DNA from 2 places in the Neobacillus sp. NPDC097160 genome. Region 2 is predicted to be linked to the other one. Evidence: riboswitches for the same ligand, from Rfam matches in the RefSeq annotation. Region 2 holds a riboswitch; the other holds the start of a gene.

Region 1 (8,549 bases), on a different contig from region 2:
CCAAAAACAATCATTCCGCTTTTTTGACAATACGAAAACGGGGCATATCATGAGCAGAATAACCAATGATCTATTTGATCTTGGTGAACTTGCCCACCATGGACCAGAGGATGTCTTCATCGCGGTAATGACTTTTATCGGCGCATTCTGGATTATGTTGACGATTAATGTGAAGCTCGCCCTTGTTTCCATCATCATCCTGCCATTTTTGATGTTGCTGGTTGTTGTTTGTAATTTAAAAATGAACAAAGCGTGGAGTCAAATGTATTCAAGCATTGCAGATGTAAACGCACGTGTAGAGGATAGTGTTTCCGGCAGCCGTGTTGTTCAATCATTTACAAATGAAGAGTTTGAGATTGCTAGATTTAGGAGGAATAATCAAAAATATCGCGGCGCCAAGCTTGGTGGCTATCGGGTCATGTCCTACAGTCTCTCAGGAATCTATATGATGACAAGGCTCATTACGATTATCGTTCTTGTTTATGGTGCATGGTTAAGTTTCACTGGGCAGCTGACATATGGAGAATTAGTTGGATTTGTCCTATATGTCAATGTTCTCTTTAAACCAATCGATAAAATCAGTGCGATTATGGAATTGTATCCGAAAGGGATGGCTGGATTTCAGCGTTTTATCGAACTGATTGATTCAGAACCTGAAGTAAAAGATACAGATGATGCTGTCGAAGTTGCTGCACTTAAAGGGAACATCGTATTTAACGAGGTATCTTTCCGTTACGACAGACATAAATCTGTACTGGAAAATATTAATTTAGACATCTGCTCCGGAGAGACTGTGGCATTTGTAGGACCGTCAGGCGCAGGAAAAACAACGATTTGCTCCTTGATTCCGAGATTTTATGATGTCAATGAGGGCGGCATCTTTATTGATGGCCTTGATATCCGAAATATGACAAAAAAATCATTGCGTTCCCAAATTGGCATCGTTCAACAGGATGTGTTTCTGTTTACAGGGACACTTCGTGAAAATATCGCTTATGGAAAACAGCACGCAACCGATGAGGAGATTACTGCGGCAGCACGTCGTGCCCACCTTGAAAAATTTATTGCTTCTTTACCTGACGGCTATGACACTCAAATAGGCGAAAGAGGCTTGAAACTTTCAGGCGGTCAAAAACAGCGGATTGCCATTGCCCGCATGTTTTTAAAAAATCCTCCGATCTTAATCTTGGATGAAGCCACATCTGCTCTTGATACGGAGACAGAAATGGTGATTCAAGAAGCGTTGACAGAGCTTGCGCAAAACCGAACGACACTTATAATTGCCCACAGACTGGCGACGATTCGTAACGCTGACCGAATCGTCGTTGTAACAGAGCAGGGAATTGCCGAAGAAGGACGTCATGATGAATTGATCGAACAGGACGGAATCTTTGCCAACCTTCACCGTGTTCAGTTCCAGTAGCAATAACAATTGATGGGTCCTGCAAAAATAATGCAGGATTCTTTTTTTATGTGTTTAATATAACTGTATTATGTAAATTGAAATTCCCATCTTTGAATATTAGAAATCGAAAGTGTAATCTTATATAAGTAAACTATGAAGGGAGTTTTTTAACATATGGATAATTTTAAAAATGATCTTGACATCAAATTAGTTGCCCTTGATATGGATGGAACGCTTTTAAATAACAATGGACAAATATCTGAAGCGAATCGGCTGGCAATCAAAGCTGCCCAGGATAAGGGGATTTATGTGGTTCTTAGTACGGGGCGTTCTTTAATGACAAGCCGCGAACATGCTGACGCACTTGAGCTGACTTCGTATTTAGTAACGGTAAATGGCAGTGAGATCTGGGATGAAAAACGGGAATTGGTCGAAAGGAATTTGGTGAAAGCGGAATTAATTGAATGGATGTGGCAATTAACGAAACAGCATAAAACAAAGTTTTGGGCGATCAGCACGGAACGGAATTGGCATGATGAAATGCCTGAGGATATCAAGAATATCGAATGGTTAAAATTTGGATTTAATATTGATGATGATGCAACCCGGGAGCTAATATTAAAGGAACTAGAGGCGAAGGGGGAATTCGAGCTAAGTAATTCCGCCATGAAGAATATTGAGGTCAATCCGTTTGGAATTAATAAAGCGAAAGGTCTGAGTATTGTCTGCAGCCGGCTCGGAATCGAAATGAAACATGTTATGGCCGTAGGAGACAGTCGAAACGATTTAATGATGATCAAAGAGGCAGGACTTGGTATAGCGATGGGAAATGCTCAGGATGTCGTGAAGGAGGCCGCTGACTGGGTAACGGCGACAAATGAAGAGGATGGTGTGGCACAAGCCATCCGGAAATGGGTTCTTTAAAATTGGTCCAAAAAAGAAAATTACTTTTTTAAGATTTTGTGTGGTATATGACAATAACATATTGGTAAAAATAATTGAGCAAGTATATTTTGCAAAATCATGTAATTGTTACATGCTAGGAGGCTACAACGAAATGGAACATGGTAAAGTTAAGTGGTTTAACGGTGAAAAAGGGTTTGGATTCATTGAGCGTGATGGCGGAGATGACGTATTCGTACACTTCTCAGCTATTCAAGGCGAAGGATATAAAACCTTAGATGAAGGTCAAGAGGTTACGTTTGAAATTGAAAATGGACAACGTGGACCACAAGCGGTAAACGTTCGTAAAGCATAAGACCTGCCAATAAAACAGACTCCAACATGGGGTCTGTTTTTTGGTAGGCAAAAAAGGATGTCTCAAAATATTATTACATACTTGAGACATCCTTTTTTAGGAACGGTAAGATTAAACACCCATTTTTCTCCGTGAATTACTTACTTTTTTAGTCTGCTGGCTTCGCAATTTTTTTGCACTTTGCGAATTATTTGAAATGGAGGTCCCAGCGCCGGACTTATTTTTTTTATTTTCAAGCTGCTGCTTCATCGCTTCCTGTAAACTTATTTTCTTTTTTGGTTCCTCATTAATTTGTGATTGATTAGATTCACTCATACAAATCCTCCTATAAGTAGTGTTACCTACAGTATAATCTATTTTTTTATTTAATAAAAATGAACCATTAGAATTCAATCGAAATTTTTAGGACGTTATTTCTTAATTTTGGAATAACGTCCTTTATTTTTAATACCTATGTAATAGAGGGTACAGGTTATTCTCGTTAACAATCAATACTAAATTAAAATAATTATAATTTAGTATTGATTTTAATAAAATTTATATTATAATTTAGTTATCAGGTTAAAAAATAGTTTACGAGGTGATTAAATGAGTAATGGTAACAAGCATTTAACAACAGGAAACGGAGCACCAGTGGGTGACAATCAAAATTCAATGACCGCTGGTTCAAGGGGACCAACATTAATCCAAGATGTCCATTTACTAGAAAAATTGGCGCACTTTAACCGTGAACGGGTGCCTGAGCGGGTCGTACATGCAAAGGGTGCCGGTGCACATGGTTATTTCGAAGTAAGCAATGATATGTCACAATATACGAAGGCAAAATTGTTTAATGGTGTTGGTAAACGCATCCCAATGTTTATTCGATTCTCAACTGTAGCCGGTGAACTTGGTTCTGCTGATACGGTTCGTGATCCCCGGGGCTTTGCTGTAAAGTTTTATACAGAAGAAGGAAACTATGATTTAGTAGGTAATAACACTCCTATTTTCTTTATTCGCGATGCTATTAAGTTTCCGGATTTCATTCATACACAAAAGAGGGATCCAAAAACTCATTTAAAAAATCCAACCGCTGTTTGGGATTTCTGGTCACTGTCACCTGAATCTTTACACCAAGTTACTTATTTAATGGGTGACCGCGGACTTCCTGCGACACTTCGTCATATGAACGGTTACGGCAGTCATACCTTCAAATGGGTGAACGAAGACGGTGAAGCTGTATGGGTTAAATATCACTTTAAGGCCGAACAGGGTGTCAAAAATATGTCACCAGACGTTGCCAGTAAATTAGCTGGTGATAATCCGGATTATCATACCGAAGATTTGTTTAATGCAATTGAAAATGGTGACTTCCCGGCCTGGAAGCTGCATGTGCAAATTATGCCGATTGAGGATGCCAATACGTATCGGTTTGATCCATTCGATGTCACAAAAGTATGGTCCCATAAGGATTACCCGTTAATTGAAGTTGGGCGGATGGTTCTCGACCGCAACCCTGAAAACTATTTTGCCGAGGTTGAGCAGGCAACCTTCTCGCCTGGAACAATGGTACCAGGTGTGGAAGCATCACCGGATAAAATGCTTCAAGGCCGGATTTTTGCTTATGCCGATGCCCACCGCTATCGTGTAGGAACAAATCATAACCTGCTGCCGATTAACCGTCCAAAAGCAGAAGTGAACAATTATCAGCGTGACGGGTCGATGCGTTCCGATCAAAACGGCGGCGGATCGGTTTACTATGAACCAAACAGCTTCGGTGGACCTAAGGAAGCACCTGAACATAAACAAACGGCCTTCCAGGTTACAGGGGTAGCAGAGCAGGTTGCATATGACCAGGATGATCATTACACACAAGCAGGTGACCTTTACCGTTTGATGACAGAGGAAGAACGGTCCCGTTTGGTGGCGACTATCGTTGGTGCCATGAAGCCGGTAGAGAGAGAAGATATCAAGCTTCGTCAAATCCAGCATTTCTACAAAGCAGACCCAGAGTATGGCGAGCGGATAGCAAAAGGCTTAAACCTAGCAATTCCACAAGAAGTAAAATAACTAGTTAAGGCCAATTCATTAAAAATGAATGGCCTTTTTCTTTTTTTCATCGAGTAATAATTTTACAATTAATTGGAAAAAATGCAATTGAGAAGATTGTGAAGGAGCCTGCCAGTGAGTCTGAATGTTATCTATGGAGCTATATTTATTTTTTCAGCAATAAAATGGGGAGATTGGAAAAATTGGAAGGCTTATTATCCAACTTTTCTATTTTTAATGGTGGGTGACCTTGTTTATCAGTTTTTGTTTTTTAAGCATAGTATGTGGGAATATGTCCCTTTTGGAAGCGATAAAAGCTGGGCTAAGCACACCCATATTGCCTTTTTGATAATGTTAATAAAATACCCAGTTACCATAAGCATATTTCTTGGCCATATGCCAAAGGTGCCATGGAAAAAATTATTGCATATCCTTGTATGGACATTGGTCTATACGATAAACGAATTTTTTGATTTGAAAATAGGGGCCATGGTTCATAAAAATGGCTGGAATTTAGGATGGTCGGCGTTTTTTAGTTTTGTGATGTTTACAGTATTGGCAGTTCATTTTAAAAAACCACTTCTAGCTTGGATTCTTTCTGCCATCTATGCCACTTTCTTATGGAATGTTTTTGATGTGCCAGAAAGTATATTAAAATAACTTAGAGTAGACAGCCAATTAATAAGGCTGTCTATTCTTTTATCTTATAATTATTTAGGAATAAAAATTTCACCTATTTAGTCGAATTATTTTAGCAGGAGTTTCAGTGATATTGTTAGAATAATAGAAATATGTATGTATTAAAGGGGGGATTTGTTTGGGTATCCAAGTGATTGAAAGAGAAGAGATAAAAGTGGTCGGCATTTCGTGGAATGGTACATACTCACAACTTAGCACAATTCCAAGTTTATTTACTAAACTGAAGGAACGTCTTCAAGAAGTATCCCATCAGTCGAATGAACCAGTTTTGATCGCACCATTTCATAGCAGGGAAACAGAGGTCACATATTATGTAACGAAACCAGTTGAAAAAATTGATGATATTCCAGAAGGTATGGTTGGTTTTACGATTCCCCGCAAAAACTATGTTTACGCTGTACATAGAGGCAATCAGGAGGATGTAGAAAATACATATCATCGAGTGTTTGAATGGATGGACGAGTACGGCTATGAACGAGATCACTATGCATTAAGCTTGGAAATCTTTAAAGAAGAGTATCAACAGCAAAATATATCCGGCGACCTTCATTTTGAAATTTATGTGCCTGTTAAGTCTTATAAAAAATAATCATGGATTTCAATAGGTAAGGAGCTAGAATTAATTGCTCCTTATCTTTTTATATTTTATGTGAAATAATGAACATATAACAATCAAGATGCATTTCCCTTTACTGTTTGAATTAAGTATAATAATATTAAATAATATAACTGAATAAATTCCTTCGGGGTCAGGTGAAATTCCTAACCGGCGGTGATGAAGCTTCTGCTTCTTAGTCCGTGACCCGGGTAACATTTTTTGTTAAACGGTGGATCTGGTGAAACTCCAGGGCCGACAGTTAAAGTCTGGATGGGAGAAGGAAAACAAGGTTTATGGGTAGGGTGAAGTGTACCTATTTTTAAACCTCTATTTCTTATTGCCATTTTTAAGACCCTAAAGAGAATCAATCTTTAGGGTCTTTTTTACTTCGTTTTAAAGGAGAGGAAACTTGTGAACGATAGCTTCTATTATCGCACCGAAATTAATTGGTGGAAAAAATGCACCTGCATCCTTCGGGGGACAGGGAATTGAACACATATCAGAAGCTGTTTCTTTGAAGATTATACAGGTGGATCAGATTGGCAGTGATATAAGAATTATTGCTGAACCTATGTAAGGAGAAGGAATGATTATGTTTACAGGAATCATTGAAGAAATTGGTACACTCTCGAATATCCAGAGAACTGGAGAGTCGTTTGTACTAACCATTGAAGCGAAAAAAGTTCTTGAGGATGTTCATCTTGGTGACAGCATCGCCGTTAACGGGGTTTGCCTGACGGTTACTTCTTTTTCAGCAAGGCATTTTACTGTTGATGTGATGCCTGAAACCGTTAAGGTTACCAGCTTACATACCGTTAAGCGGGGTTCAAAAGTTAATTTAGAAAGAGCAATGGCAGCAGGGGGAAGATTTGGAGGTCACTTCGTCTCAGGACATATCGATGGAACAGGAGTTATAAAAGGAAAACGTGCATTCGAAAATGCGATTTATTATGAAATTGAGGCGGACCCAAATGTATTAAGATATGTCATTTTGAAGGGATCTGTTGCGGTGGATGGGACAAGCTTAACTGTTTTCGGGGTAACTGAAAATAGTTTTACACTATCTTTAATACCACATACATTGTCGGAAACGATATTGGGGCATAAGGATTCAGGGGATATAGTGAATTTGGAATGCGATATGATTGGGAAATACGTCGGTCATTTTATCAATAAACTTTCTGCTGATCCGGGACAAAAGAGCAAGTCAGGGATAACGGAAAAATTTTTAGAAGAGAATGGCTTTTACTAATATTGTATTGCGTTGAAACATGGTTAATCAGCGGATAAGCCGAGTTATTTACGAATAACCAATAAGAGGGAGTGATAGACGTGTTTAATACAATTGAAGAAGCCCTAACAGATTTAAAAGAAGGTAAGGTTATCATTGTTTGTGATGACGAGGATAGGGAAAATGAAGGGGACTTTATTGCCTTGGCAGAACATGCAACACCGGCTGTGATTAATTTAATGGCGACGCACGGCAGAGGACTTATATGTGTTCCAATTGAGGAAGAATTGGCGCAAAAACTGGACTTAATTCCGATGGTTTCTAAAAACACCGATCCACATGGAACCGCCTTTACTATCAGTATTGACCATAAATTTTCGACAACGGGAATTTCGGCATTTGAACGTTCAGCAACCATCCTAGGTTTGCTCGATCCGGAGTCAAAAGCCGCTGATTTTAAACGGCCCGGACACATTTTTCCGCTCATTGCTAAAAAGGGCGGTGTACTAAGAAGGACAGGGCATACCGAGGCGGCTGTAGACCTTGCCAGATTATGCGGTGCAAGACCAGCCGGAGTTATTTGTGAAATCATGAATGAAGATGGAACAATGGCACGTGTCCCGGAGCTGCGGAAAATTGCCGATGAGCTGAATGTAAAACTGATTACGATTAAGGACCTAATTGAATACAGAAACAAAAAAGATAACCTCATCAAACGGGAGGTAGAAATTAATTTACCTACTGAATTCGGCTCCTTTAAAGTAGTTGGTTATTCTAATCTTGTGGATGGGAAAGAACATGTTGCCCTAGTAAAGGGTGAAATTAATCCTGAAACACCCGTCCTTGTCAGAGTGCACTCTGAATGCCTAACAGGTGATGTTTTCGGGTCGTATCGGTGTGATTGTGGTCCACAGCTCCATGCCGCATTAAATCAGATTAATCAGGCAGGGAACGGCGTCTTATTGTATATGCGACAGGAGGGACGCGGTATCGGACTTCTCAATAAACTGAGGGCCTATAAACTTCAAGAAGAGGGCTATGATACGGTTGAGGCCAATGAAAAACTCGGCTTTGGGGCTGATTTAAGAGAGTATGGCATCGGGGCCCAAATTTTGAAGGATTTAGGGATTAAAAAAATGCTGTTATTAACGAATAACCCGCGAAAAATTAAAGGTCTGAAAGGCTATGATCTTGAGGTAGTGGAACGGGTACCGTTGCAAATGGAGATGAGGAAGGAAAATGCCAATTATTTAAGAACGAAGCACGACAAATTAGGGCATTTGTTACAATATTAGAAAATGGTGTGTAAAAATAAAAATCAAATGGAGGC
Region 2 (8,549 bases):
TAGAAATACACGAAGAAAATAAAGGCAAAAAATAGTGTTAAATAGATTGAAATATAATGCCATTTTTTCAGGTTATCGAACTTGTCCTTCCTCTTCCTTACATTTTCTAACATTTGTTTCGTTGCTTGATCTGTATGTTCAAGTAATTGGATTGGAGAATCCATTTATTATCGCCTCCATTTCTCCTTATATATTTATGACCTTGTCCCACAAATTATGTTTTTAAGATCAACAAAAAACCGATCTTGAGATCGGCTAGTTGTTTAGAGGTATTTTTAAGACTTGACCAGCATAAATATTTTCACTCTGAAGTTTATTCTCTTTCTTTATAATATCGATCCCTTTTTGGGATTGGTAATACTTATTCGCTAGCTTAAAAAGTGTTTCTTGTGGTTTAACCGTATGATAGATTATCTTCCTTGTTTGTGCGGTAGAATTTGTATTTGTTTCACTTTTTACATCCGTGGTTTGTTGCTGACTGTTTTTATCAGGAACCTGCTTATTGGCAGAGTCGTTATTTGAACTGGGTGATTGAACGGATGTATCGGAATGATTGCTTGTAACAGGTTGTACTGCTGCCTCCTTAGACTCGCTGCTTTTTTCCTCAGTTTCACTCAAATCAATGTTCTCCTGATTGGTTTCTTTTTGTTCCTCAGAAATGTTTTCGTCTTCTTGTTGCGTCTTTTCAATATTAATTGTTTCATATCCCACTGAATTTCCGGAAGTCTTTTCCGTCCCATTGATTTTTTTCCCGCTATCACGATAGGAAATCACACTAAAAATAATGATGGGAAGGAGGATAAAGCACAAGACTAATAGCCGAATGATTGGATATTTTAGCTTCCATTTCGTTTTCTTTTTCTTTTGACGGTGCACGCGCTCTCTCGGAGGTAATTTGTCACTATCACCGTCCTCAACGCTATCATTTATTTTTTGAATTCGCTGCTTTAATCTTTCCGCTTGGTCCCTGTATGGTTCTTCTTTATTCACGGAGCTCTCCCTCCTGTTCATTGTCAATTGTTGAACGTTTAAATTTTATATACATACCTAAAAGAAAATCAATAACAAAATGCATCATTATGGTTACAGCTAAATTTCCAGTGCATTCGTAAACAAGCCCAATAAAAAAGCTTAGTAAAACAATATTTAAAAATAAAAACCAATTAAAAAGATAACGATAATGGATAATAGCAAAAATGATGCTGGCTAGGATGAGTCCCACTTTTGTTTGAATGATTCCTCGAAAAAGTAATTCCTCACTAAAGGCAACAAATAGAGCAATTACAAGGATGTGAATCACATGTCTATTTTTAAAAATTCTTTCGTTCAATCCCCCGTCATCATAAAAGGAAGCTGGAAGCCATTTCATTAATCCAATATCCATGATAACAACAGCAACACCTGCAGGTATACCAATTGTAACAAGATCTATGTCATCTAAGTGAATATAATTTAAATACGAGAAATGGTCATATAACAGAAAACCTAAAATAAACGAGATGGCTAAAAGAATGATTTGTGTTAAATATAGATGATAAAGGAGCTCTTTATCCGTTAAACTTGCGATTAATTCATTATACTTCTTCTTCATTCACTCAACTCACTATTGATTAGAATTTTGGCAAGATAATCCTTCCACTTCTCTTCACTTCTTTTAAACAGCGATGTTTTTACGGTAGATAGATAATCAGTTAATTGCAGTCCACAACGGTCGCAGCATGAAGAATGCTTGTTTAGCAATATTTCATCAAAATATCGTAAGATAAATTCTCGTCTGCATGTGGTACATTCCAACCATTTTTTCATTCGAAAAATATTTTTGATTTTTATTTCTAATCTTTCGTTAACAAATTCCTTAATGGTCGACTTAAGCATTTCAGGGGAACGAACCTTTTGGGGTGAATTCATAACTAAGTCCTCGATCATTCTCCACTGAATCTCTGTAAAACCGCCCAGCTCTCTTAATCGATTAGTTAATTCTATCCTGCCATCCCTTAGTAACCCCTCATCCTTCACTTTTGCAAATAACCAATCAATCTGCTGTTCCGATGGCAACTCCCCTTCTGCTAGCTGAATGGGAAGCTGTTCATCACCTGGTGAGGATAAAGTAATAGCTACACTTGGGTTGCCATCACGGCCTGCCCTGCCGATTTCCTGAAGATAGGATTCTATTTGCATCGGCATATGATAGTGAATAATAAAACGAATATTTTCTTTGTTTATGCCCATCCCAAAGGCACTCGTGGCACAAATGACATCCAGCTGGTCATGAATAAACTGCTGCTGAATTAATATTCTTGTATTTTGATCCAATCCGCCGTGATATGCCATCGCCCGACAGATTCCATTTTCTTCTAGCATGACCGCCATTTGTTCAGCAGCCTTTTTACTTGAGAAATAAATAATTCCTGGCTTTTGGAGCCTTGAAACAAGTTCAATTACCCGGTTTTGTTTATCGTGGTAATTTTGTAATTTTTCAACATAAAAAGCAATATTCGGCCGATCAGTAGATGATTCTATTTTTACCATTTCTTCAAATCCAAGCGAATCGATAATGTCCTGGCGTACCTTTCTAGTAGCGGTCGCAGTAAGTGCAAGTGTTAAGGGATTCCCTAACTTTCCACGAATGTCACCTAACTTAGAATAATCCGGGCGAAAATCAAATCCCCACTGTGATATACAATGAGCTTCATCGACCACAAATAACGAAATGGTTAATTGCTTCAGCATCCTCATGATAAAAGGAATCCTCAGCATTTCAGGAGAAATAAAGATGAACTTATACTCCTTTAAATGAAGGAGTACATTATTTCTTTCTGCCGGTGAAAGAAATGAATTCAATGCAATGACCCTTTTCTCACCAAACCGTTTAAACTGCTCGACTTGATCCTGCATTAAGGAAAGAAGCGGAGAAATGATCAAAATATGCCCTTTTAAGATTAACCCCGGAAGTTGATAGCACAAGGATTTCCCAGTTCCTGTGGGGAGCATGGCCAATGTATGCTGTCCGGCAAGAATCGATGAAATGACTTCTTTCTGACCTGTTTTAAATGATTCAAACCCAAAATGTTTTTGTAAAAGTGTTTCTAATTCCATTATCTATCACCATTCTTTGCCAACACTAACCTTATTTGAAAATAAGTTGCTGCCGTCAATTTGTCCTTTATCAGCTTAAGCTGCTTCGTTCCGGTACTCCGAGAAATTCCTGCTATCTTCACCTGTAATTCTTTATCCACATAAGGATCTATTGAGAAATGATCGACATGTAAAGCAAATTCAACAAGATGGTCTTCTATTGTACTCAATTTCAAATGCCTGAACTTAGCAATCATATCAGGAGAATAACCCTGCATTAATAGCTTCCATGTTTTCCTAGATGAATGTGTTAATTCATCTTGTTGATGAAAGTCTTGGGTAAGAATTGTTAACAGGCTAAAACGGTTCGGATTTTGCATAATCATATTTATCAAATAATGAAGTGTATGAATACATCCGATATGGTAATCGTGGATATTCATATTTAATTTCTTTACGATCTGTATTGGAGTTAGGCCAATTTGCTGAAAACCAGTTAACCGAAACACCAAAACGGAGGGATCGATTTCCTTAGTCTCATTGAAACATTCTATCAATTCAGAGTTTACAATGCTCCCTATCTCTTTCCTTGGTACCTTGATTTCCTTTAAAGCAGATTTCAACCACAGATGAACATCTTTATTTTTTTGAATAGGAAGATAGCTTGTTTCGCCAAAAACAAGATTCGAAGTTACTTGAATAAATAACGACAGTCTTTCCCAAAACAATGAGGTAAATGGATGATAGCTCCATCCATTTATATACGTTGGGAGTGGATTGTTTTCTAATTTTGATTTTCCCAATTCCGTTAAAAGGTACTGTTGTTCACCGCAATGGTCGATCCACTTTTCCTCGAACATTGAATGAATGATTTCATCAAAGGATTCTCTTGTTAAAGGTTCGTAAATCCCAAAATAATTCTTTAAAGAAAATAAATGAGCATCTTGGATGGTTTGTGATGACTTTTTTCCATTTAAAAGGTGATAGATGGAATAGATCGTCCGTTCACGATTAATTTGTTTTAAACAATAAAGAATGATGGCTTCTAATTTCAACATATATGGTCCACCACTTTTCTACATAACATCGACAAATTCTCCGTTTTTTCTGTTTTTATTTTAACATGAAATGGGGGTTCTTGTTGCCCATAAATGTGGAAGTTTAAGAAAATCAAATATACAAACCACAGTTTTAATAGTATTTTTCTATTGAAAAGTTGACCATACAGTTTTACAATAGATATGAGTAATGCGTTTCCATTTTTATAATGGGAAACGAGTTTGAATAATATTTGTTATTTTACTGGGAGGTTTTTTTTCATGGCAAAGTACACGATTGTTGATAAGGAAACTTGCATTGCATGTGGTGCATGCGGCGCAGCAGCGCCAGATATTTATGATTATGATGATGAAGGTATTGCATTTGTAACACTTGACGACAACGAGGGAATCGTTGAAATTCCAGATGTATTAATCGATGACATGATGGATGCATTTGAAGGCTGTCCAACAGATTCAATCAAAGTTGCCGACGAAGCATTTGATGGTAATCCAACAAAATTCGAATAATATTTTGTCAATAAAATATTTTTAAGCTACTACCCCGTCTTTTTACAAGCGGGGTTTTTTATTTTTATATAATAAAAAACAGCAGGAGCCTTTATGAAGCTGCTCCTGCTGCTTTTTATGCACCTTTTACGGTGGACAATTTATTAATCCAAGCCTGCATCCGAATAAACAGCAGCATAAAGATTGCAGACATGATTACTCCTTTTAGTATGTTAAACGGTAAGACAGCAGGTACAACTAGGTTGCGCATATCAGGAAAACCCATAAGGACTGTATAGGCCGGTAAAATGAAGAAGTAATTTAAAATACTCATTACAACAGCCATTGTGACAGTGCCGGCAATTAACGCCATTGTCATACCCTTTCTAGTTTTGAGTCTGTTATATACAAAATACGTTGGCAGGATAAACACTATACCCGCAAGGAAATTGGCAATATGGCCAACCGGAATTCCTGTTTGGCTTCCTGTCGCAATATAATTTAAAACATTTTTAAAAAGTTCAACTAATACTCCTGCAATCGGCCCAAAAATTAAAGCGGCAATTAATGCTGGGATGTCACTAAAATCGACAAATAAGAAATTTGGGAATAGCGGCAGCGGGAAATTTAATAGCATTAAAAGATATGCTATACTGCTCAGCATTCCAATTGTGACGTAAGCCTTTACCGATATTTTCTTTGTTTTCTTCATTTCCTTCATCTTCCTCTCTCCTTTTTTGATCCATCGCGTAAGGAAGAGAGGTTCAGCACTAGACGGCCCGATAAATAAAAATCCCTCAAGATAAATTACTTGAGGGAGCTTACAAGGCACGCTTAATAAACGTCCAATGCACCAGCATTTTTTGAACGTTTGCAGAACCTCCATCTTCTCCCATCCAGACTATACTGTCGGCTTTGGAATCGCACCAAATCCTGCCTAAAAAGGCTCGCGGGCTCAAGAGCATTGCTCTAATACCGCCGATCGGGAATTTCACCCTGCCCCGAAGATAGATCGATATTAAATTACAACTTTATTATACTAAAGAAATTCCTTTTTGTTAAGTAAAAGGTTTTTTTAGTAAATACAAATACCCGCTGACAATCTTCAGCGGGTTTCCAGTGTATTACGGAACTGTTAAGATTTGGTTTGGTTTAATAAGATCAGACGTAAGGTTGTTTATTGCTTTTATCCTATCTACAGAAACGTTTTTTTGCAGTGCAATCGAGAACAATGTGTCCCCTTGATTAACGATATATTTTTCTTTGTTCGATTCTGATGTACCTTCATCCGTTTGCGGGTGGGAACTTACCACTAACACATTATCACCGGCACTTGCGATGCCACCTTGTACCGATTCGCCAACATCAGCCTTACCCAACAACTTTTCTGGGTCCATTGCATATTTCTTATCATATCTCCACTCTAATTGGTGGGTTTCAAAATGAAGATGTGTTCCAGTAGCTTGTCCTGTTCTTCCCATGTTCCCGATTACATCACCTTGTTTAATTGTTTGGCCAACCGATACTGTCCGCTTGTTTAAATGGGCATAAACGCTTACAAAATTACTAGGGTGTTTCATAAAAACTACATTACCGTATGTATTAGAATAATAGGACTTAACTATCACGCCGTCATCAACGGCCAGAACAGGAGTGTCCAATTTTCCCGCAATATCAATACCTTTATGTTGTCCATGCCTCGTTCCGTATGTATCGGAAATGACACCGTCTGCGGGCCATATCCAGTGATCATTCATTTCTTTATGTTCCTTTATACCCGCCGCTTCAGAATGTTTGCCGCCTAAAAATAATAAACTGACACAAAGCGCCATAATAACGGCAATTAATAATCTCTTTATGTAGTCACGCATTCTTTCATTTTCCTCCTTATAGATCTTGTCCTCTCCTCCACACCATATGTTCGTTAGTTCACGTTTAGAACATTCGCTGCTTTTGGAGAGTGACTCTGAGCATACTTGTTATAATTTGGAGTCTTCAGCAATTTTATTCAAAAAAAAATCAACCACTATGGGTTGATTGGAAATATTCATTGTATATTTCGGAAATTTGGCGCTATCGGCACCTTGATTTCATTTGATAAATCGAAAGGACCGATGGTTGGTATAGCAGAATCCTTAACGACCATTTTTTCTAGTCCGAATTCCTTCGCTGTTAAAAGCAATGCTTCAATAGAAGAAGAAGTCTGCTGGTTATTTTGCACACTTGAATTTCCTTTTAATGATAAAATTAATGTTTTGTCAGAGACTGACACATCATGTAACGGCATTAAGGGCAGCAGAGAACTTTTTAGACCCAATTCGGCATTATCGGTCTTCATTGCCTCTAATGCCGTATTAATGTCGTTAAATGTTTCTACTGATGGTGTTAGAAAAGGAATGTCACTGCCTTCGGGATAATAAAATAAAAAGGCATGTTTTTTCTCGAGAACAACATCCGCTTCTTCTAAATGACCATAATTCCCCAATTCGATTCCTGGTACACCTTTCGTCGAAAACTTTATTTTCTTAATATTACTATTGGAGGATATATCCTTTTTTAATACATTTATAAAACTAGTTTCATTGGCTGACCCTTGTCCGTACTGATGGTCAGAAGGAACATCCACCATAACACTGCTATTATTTTTATCGAGCTCCATTGTCACATTTAAAGGGTATAAATCCGATAATCCCCATTCCACTTCTTTTAAATTTGCCATGTTCTTCGTATATAGTGTAAGCCATGATTGATCTTGGGTATCATGAATGATTGTGGAAACAGGAATAAGTATTTGCGCTTGTGGATCTGGTATCCAATAGGTAAATACGGTTCCACCTGCCACATCATCGTCATAAACAGCCGTTTTTATGCTTTCAGCTTTCATTAAGTCTGTCTTTGCTGTTCCCGAATAAGTTTGTTCCTTTGATGAAGCATCCTCTTTCTTCAAATCAACTGCTGAATCTCTATCAGCAAGCTGCGTTTCCTTGTTTGCTGATGATTTTTCTTCTCGTGCTTGATCATAGGTGAAATTTGTCCCATCCATTAATTTAGGAGCTAAGATGAAAAAAAGAAGCAAGGCAGCTGCAGCAGCGATGCCCGGTAACAGCCATGGTTTTGTTTTGCGCTTTTTTAAAGAAAGATTTTGGTAAATGTCACGAGGATCGCGATGATCTTGCATTTTTGGCATTTGCCTTAATAATTCTTCGAGCTCTCTATCGCTCCACTCTGACTTTTTCACTAATTAATCCCTCCTTTTCAAAAAACATTTCCATATGCTTCTTCAAAACCTTCAAGGAGCGGTGTTGTGTTGTTTTAACCTTACTTTCCGTCCACCCTAAAGCCTGGGCTGTTTCAGCAATAGACAAATCCTGTAAATAGCGCAAAATAATAACAGACCGTTGGTCCAGCGTGCAATACTCGAGGCATTTGTATATCCATCTGATTTCTTCCTTTTGTACAGTAATTTCTTCCGGTATCGGATATTCATCCTTTACTTGATTCGTTGTCCAATCAAATTTTTCGAGCATTCTTTCTTTCCAACCCTTTTGTTTCCGGAAAAAGTCGATGGCAACATTTCTAGCAATCGAAAATAGCCATGTTTTTTCACTACTTTTCCCTTCAAAACGATGATAGGACTTAAATACTCGAATATAGACTTCTTGAACCAGGTCCTCGGCTTGTTCTTTGTTTCTAACCATATAAAATAGAAATTGAAAAACGTCATGATGATATTTTTGATATAGTTCATCGAAAACGGAGTCCATCAATTCCCCTCCCCGTTCATTAATATTAGTCGATGTATATGTATAAAAAGTTTCATCCATTTTCTACCGTCCGCACCATACTATTAAATATAGCCTTTTTGGGACCAAAAAGGAAGGTATTTGCTGGAAATCCATTTAAGTCCTAAATACCTGAAAAAGCTCA

The links. A riboswitch is a leader RNA that binds a small molecule or an ion and turns the genes downstream of it on or off. The one in region 2 is predicted to bind FMN.
Region 1: it holds a riboswitch for FMN, as region 2 does, so the genes downstream of both, ribE (riboflavin synthase) here and ACIQXV_RS05030 (ECF transporter S component) in region 2, are expected to answer to the same signal.

Annotation. Positions count from the first base shown of each region.
Region 1 covers NZ_JBIWDU010000010.1:225,876-234,424, forward strand. Annotated here, with positions in the region: gene ACIQXV_RS16160 (ABC transporter ATP-binding protein) at 1-1,423, shown strand, start outside; gene ACIQXV_RS16165 (Cof-type HAD-IIB family hydrolase) at 1,580-2,329, shown strand; gene ACIQXV_RS16170 (cold-shock protein) at 2,463-2,663, shown strand; gene ACIQXV_RS16175 (hypothetical protein) at 2,775-2,978, opposite strand; gene katA (catalase KatA) at 3,252-4,712, shown strand; gene ACIQXV_RS16185 (CBO0543 family protein) at 4,827-5,351, shown strand; gene ACIQXV_RS16190 (GyrI-like domain-containing protein) at 5,509-5,979, shown strand; FMN riboswitch at 6,126-6,274, shown strand; gene ribE (riboflavin synthase) at 6,581-7,240, shown strand; gene ACIQXV_RS16200 (bifunctional 3,4-dihydroxy-2-butanone-4-phosphate synthase/GTP cyclohydrolase II) at 7,321-8,514, shown strand.
Region 2 covers NZ_JBIWDU010000003.1:140,494-149,042, reverse strand. Annotated here, with positions in the region: gene ACIQXV_RS05060 (DUF2663 family protein) at 1-164, opposite strand, end outside; gene ACIQXV_RS05055 (LysM peptidoglycan-binding domain-containing protein) at 256-990, opposite strand; gene ACIQXV_RS05050 (CPBP family intramembrane glutamic endopeptidase) at 983-1,591, opposite strand; gene ACIQXV_RS05045 (RecQ family ATP-dependent DNA helicase) at 1,588-3,096, opposite strand; gene ACIQXV_RS05040 (YpbB family protein) at 3,096-4,133, opposite strand; gene ACIQXV_RS05035 (ferredoxin) at 4,395-4,643, shown strand; gene ACIQXV_RS05030 (ECF transporter S component) at 4,759-5,343, opposite strand; FMN riboswitch at 5,503-5,635, opposite strand; gene ACIQXV_RS05025 (peptidoglycan DD-metalloendopeptidase family protein) at 5,747-6,493, opposite strand; gene ACIQXV_RS05020 (hypothetical protein) at 6,670-7,860, opposite strand; gene sigX (RNA polymerase sigma factor SigX) at 7,835-8,386, opposite strand.